2 regions of the Bradyrhizobium sp. CCBAU 45384 genome follow, and region 2 is predicted to be linked to the other one. Evidence: predicted binding sites of a transcription regulator. Region 2 holds the regulator's gene; the other holds the start of a gene.
What was found. Region 2 encodes PhoB, which activates phosphate uptake and scavenging genes when phosphate is short. Its sites were predicted from a motif close to TGTCATNNANCTGTCAT; they were not measured.
Positions count from the first base shown of each region.

Region 1: XH80_RS37765 (RNA degradosome polyphosphate kinase) is a predicted target of PhoB. The motif match lies at 1,667-1,683, and genes of this name have one in related genera.

Region 1 covers NZ_LBIZ01000119.1:254,514-256,964, reverse strand. The annotation lists gene XH80_RS37765 (RNA degradosome polyphosphate kinase) at 1-1,593, opposite strand, end outside; gene XH80_RS37760 (DnaA ATPase domain-containing protein) at 1,730-2,407, opposite strand.
Region 2 covers NZ_LBIZ01000099.1:75,106-77,556, forward strand. The annotation lists gene pstB (phosphate ABC transporter ATP-binding protein PstB) at 1-266, shown strand, start outside; gene phoU (phosphate signaling complex protein PhoU) at 278-994, shown strand; gene phoB (phosphate regulon transcriptional regulator PhoB) at 1,017-1,730, shown strand; gene XH80_RS11385 (GcrA family cell cycle regulator) at 1,820-2,332, opposite strand.

The DNA.
Region 1 (2,451 bases), on a different contig from region 2:
CTCGATGATGCGCTTGCGCAAGGTCAGCGGCGACACCGCCATCTTTTCCAGATCACTCGGCGCGGCGTAGCCGGTGATGAAGTTGAACACGCGCGCGGCGTCGCGGCCGATGGTTGGTTCCGAGGTGAAGTAGGACAGGTCGGTATAAATACGCGCGGTGACCGGATGATAGTTGCCGGTGCCGGTATGGACGTAAGTGGTGAGGCTGCCGCCCTCGCGGCGCACCACCATCGAGAGCTTGGCGTGCGTCTTCAATTCGAGGAAGCCGTAGACGACTTGCACGCCGGCGCGTTCGAGGTCGCGCGCCCAGCGGATGTTGGCTTCTTCGTCGAAGCGCGCCTTCAACTCGATCAGCGCGGTGACGGACTTGCCGGCTTCGGCAGCTTCGGCGAGCGCGCGCACGATCGGCGAGTTGTTGGAGGTGCGGTAGAGCGTCTGCTTGATCGCGACGACGTCGGGATCGCGCGCGGCCTGTTGGAGAAATTGCACCACCACGTCGAAGGATTCGTAAGGATGATGGACGATCAGGTCCTTTTGTCTGATAGCCGCGAAGATATCGCCGCCATGCTCGCGCACGCGCTCGGGATGGCGCGGCACGTAAGGGGTGAATTCGAGATCAGGCCGGTCGAGCCGGGTGAGTTGCGACAGCTCGTTCATGGCAAGCACGCCGTCGACCAGGAATACCTCGTCGTCGGCCGCCGACAGCGCGTGCTGCACGAAGTTGCGCAGTTCTTCCGGCATCTTGGCGTCGATCTCAAGCCGGATCACCGATCCGCGGCGACGCCGCTTCAGCGCGGTCTCGAACAGGCGGACGAGGTCTTCGGCTTCTTCCTCGATTTCGAGCTCGGAGTCGCGGATGATGCGGAAGGCGCCCTGGCCGTGGAGACTGTAGCCGGGGAACAGGCGGTTGATGAACAGGCTGGTGGCCTGCTCCAGCGAGATCAGGCGGACCTTGCTCTCGGCCGGCAGGCGGATGAAGCGGTCGATCTTGCCGGGCATGCGGATCAGCGCGTTCATCGGCTTGCCATCAGCCTCGCGCGTCAGCTGGAGTGCGATGGTGAAGCCGAGGCTCGGGATGAACGGGAAGGGGTGGGCCGGATCGATCGCCAGCGGCGTCAGCAGCGGGAACACGTTGTTGAGGAAATACTCCTCGAGCCAGGTTCGCTCCGCCTTGGTGACGTCCTTACCGTCGACCAGCGCGATGCCGACGTCGGCCAGCGTGCCGCGCAACTCACGCCAGATCGCCTGCTGATCACTGGCAAGTTGCGAAACCGTGCGGTTGATCAGCGCCAGCTGCTCGGACGGGGTCAGCCCGTCAGGGGCACGCTCGGCAATGCCCTCGCGGACCTGCGCCTTGATGCCGGCGACGCGGACCATGAAGAACTCGTCGAGGTTATTGGCTGAGATCGACAGGAATCGCACCCGCTCCAGCATGGGGTGGCTGGGGTTGACCGATTCCTCCAGGACGCGACGGTTGAAATGCAGCCAGGACAACTCGCGATTGATGAATCGCTCGGGGCTTGAGGCGATCGCCGGCAAGCCCCCGGTTTCCGTGGCTTTCTCCTTTGTTTCAACAGCTTGCGCGGAATCCATGAGAAGTCGGTCCATCCATTTCGCCCCAATTTGCGACTTATGCGCAAAACCGGCCGGAGCATGTGTTAATGCGATGACGTTTCGATGACATTGATGTTCCGCCGCCGCGCCGCGCCGCGTCAAGCGGGCCCGGCGCTCAGGCGTCCCGAAGCAGCTCGGCGGCCAGCGCCCTTGTGACGGGACGGCCGAGCCGCAGCGCCTCGCTGTCGAGCTGTTCCACCGCGCGCCGTGCGGCGGCCGAGGAGCGCTCCAGCCGGGTCGCAAGGTAGCTCACGACAGCCTCGTCCACGGTGAGCTGGCGATCGGCACAGAACTTGACGATCAGGCCGCGGAACAGCTGGTCATCCGGTGGCGCGAGCGAAATCACGGGGATCGTCCGCAGCCGGGAGCGCAGGTCGCGGAGCTCGACCTCCACCGCCGCGGGCGCCTCGCGACCGGTGAACAGCACATAGGCGCCGTCCTCGCGGGCCAGGTTCATCAGATGGAAGAGAGCACGCTCGTCAAAATCACCAGCCTTGAGATCCTCAACGACCAGCGCGCCGGTCGCAAGCGCGCCGGGGACGGCGGCGGCACTCAGGGCGCCGGCTGTGGTCGAGCGGGCGCCTGATTCCTCGGCCCAGATCGCGGCGAGATGGCTTTTGCCCGAGCCTTCCGGGCCGGCGAGCCACATGATCCGGTTGGGCCATTCCGGCCAGCTGTCGATCAGGGCAAGACCGGCGGCATTGGCAGGGCCCTCGAGGAAATTGTCCCGGCTGAGGCTCTCCGCATGTGGAAGCGAAAACGCCAATTGTCGGGGATGAACGCGGCCTGCCACGCTTGCTTTGCTCCTTACCGGCGCGCCGGCATTGTCTGACGAGA
Region 2 (2,451 bases):
TGCGGCCTGAAGTGATCCTGTTCGACGAACCCTGCTCGGCGCTCGATCCGATCTCGACCGCCAAGGTCGAGGAGCTGATCCAGGAACTGTCCGAGAACTACACCATCGCGATCGTCACCCACAACATGCAGCAGGCGGCCCGCGTCTCCGACAAGACCGCCTTCATGTATCTCGGCGAGCTGATCGAGTTCGACGACACCAGCAAGATCTTCACGTCGCCGTCGGACCGGCGCACGCAGGATTACATCACCGGCCGGTTCGGCTGAGGAGACAGGACATGGCTTCCGAACATACCGCAAAAGCCTTCGACACCGACCTTCAGGAGCTCACCCGCCTGGTCGCCGAGATGGGCGGCATCGCCGAGCGCATGATCGTCGATTCCGTCGATGCGCTGATCCGCCGCGACGTCGAGCTGGGCCAGCGCGTCGTCACCATCGATGCCGAGCTCGACGCGCTGCAGAAGAAGATCGAGGAGCGCGCCGTGCTGACCATCGCGCGCCGCCAGCCGATGGCGGTGGACTTGCGCGAAATCGTCGGCGCCATGCGGGTTGCGACCGACCTCGAGCGCATCGGCGACCTCGCCAAGAACATGGGCAAGCGCGTCGCGGCGCTGGAGACGGATTTCCATCCGCTCAAACTGTTCCGCGGCCTCGAGCACATGACCGACCTCGTGCAGCAGCAGGTCAAGTCGGTGCTGGACGCCTATGCCGCGCACGATCTGCCGGCAGCGATGGCGGTGTGGAAGGGCGACGAGGAAGTCGATGCCATCTGCACCTCGCTGTTCCGCGAGCTCCTCACCTACATGATGGAGGATCCGCGCAACATCTCGTTCTGCATCCATCTGATGTTCTGCGCCAAGAACATCGAGCGGATCGGCGACCACGCCACCAACATCGCCGAGACCGTGTTCTACATGATCGAAGGCCAGGCCATCACCGACAAGCGGCCGAAGGGCGACATGACGACGTTCGCCACGACGGTCCCGAACACCTGATTACGCAAGGAGCGACGAGCCCATGGGCGCACGCATTATGGTGGTTGAGGACGAGGAAGCTCTGACCGAGCTTCTCCGCTACAACCTCGAAGGCGACGGCTATGACGTGGAGACGGTGATGCGCGGCGACGACGCCGACACCCGCCTCAAGGAGCACATCCCCGATCTGATCGTGCTCGACTGGATGTTGCCGGGCCTGTCCGGGATCGAGCTGTGCCGCCGGTTGCGGACGCGATCCGACACCAAGCAGCTGCCGATCATCATGCTCACCGCGCGCGGCGAGGAGAGCGAGCGTGTCAGGGGCCTTGCCACAGGCGCCGACGATTACATCGTCAAGCCGTTCTCGGTGCCCGAGCTGCTCGCGCGGGTGAAGGGCCTGCTGCGGCGCGCCAGCCCCGAGCGGCTCGCGACCGTGCTCGCCTTCGGCGACATCGAGCTCGATCGCGAGAAGCGCCGCGTGGCGCGCTCGGGCCGGCCGATCGATCTCGGACCGACCGAATATCGCCTGCTGGAGTTCTTCCTGGAGCATCCCGGCCGGGTGTTCTCGCGCGAGCAGCTACTCGACAGCGTCTGGGGCCGCGACATCTATATCGACGAACGCACCGTCGATGTGCATATCGGCCGCCTGCGCAAGCTGCTCAATCTCGGCCGCGAGCAGGACCCGATCCGCACCGTCCGCGGCGCAGGCTACGCGCTCGACGATCGCTTCGCGAAGGCTGAGCAGACCTCAAGCTAAGCTGCCCGCCAGCAAACAAAAAAGCGCGCCAGGTGGCGCGCTTTTTTCGTCCCGGCCTGTACCGCGACGATGTCGTCTGAACCAAGTACTCAGCGCGTGCCCGGCTTCGCCGGCGCCCGCCGGCGATCCGCCGCCGGCTGATACGCCACGCGCGAGTGCTGGGCGCAGTAGGGCAGGCCGGAGAGCGCCTTGCCGCCGCAGAAGAAGAAATCCGGGCTTGAGGGATCGCCGACCGGCCAGTGGCAGGTGGCCTCGTTCAATTCGAGCAACGAGAGCCGCTGGCTCATCGGCACAACGTTGTCGTAGGTAACAGGTTCAGCCTCGACCTCGACCTCGAAAGCCTGCGCCAGCGCGGTGTTGCCGCGCGCGATGGGGCGGCTTACCCGCATCATGTGCTGTGCGGGACGCGCCTTGCGCGGCCGCGGAGCTGCTGATGAGGGGCTCTTGGCGCGGCCGGACAGGCCGAGCCTGTGCACCTTGCCGATTACGGCGTTGCGGGTCACGTTTCCAAGCTCAGCGGCGATCTGGCTGGCCGAAAGTCCGGCCTCCCAGAGCTTTTTCAGCTGCTCGACGCGATCATCTGACCAGGTCAAAACCGTCATTGCATCCTTTCCTTCGCCGGCGCCAGCCATCTGTGGGGCCTCACGACGAATGCCTAAGCTTCGAAAAACCCGTGCCGCCAGAATCCCTTAAGGCTCGCCGGGCGCGCCAGATGCGCCCG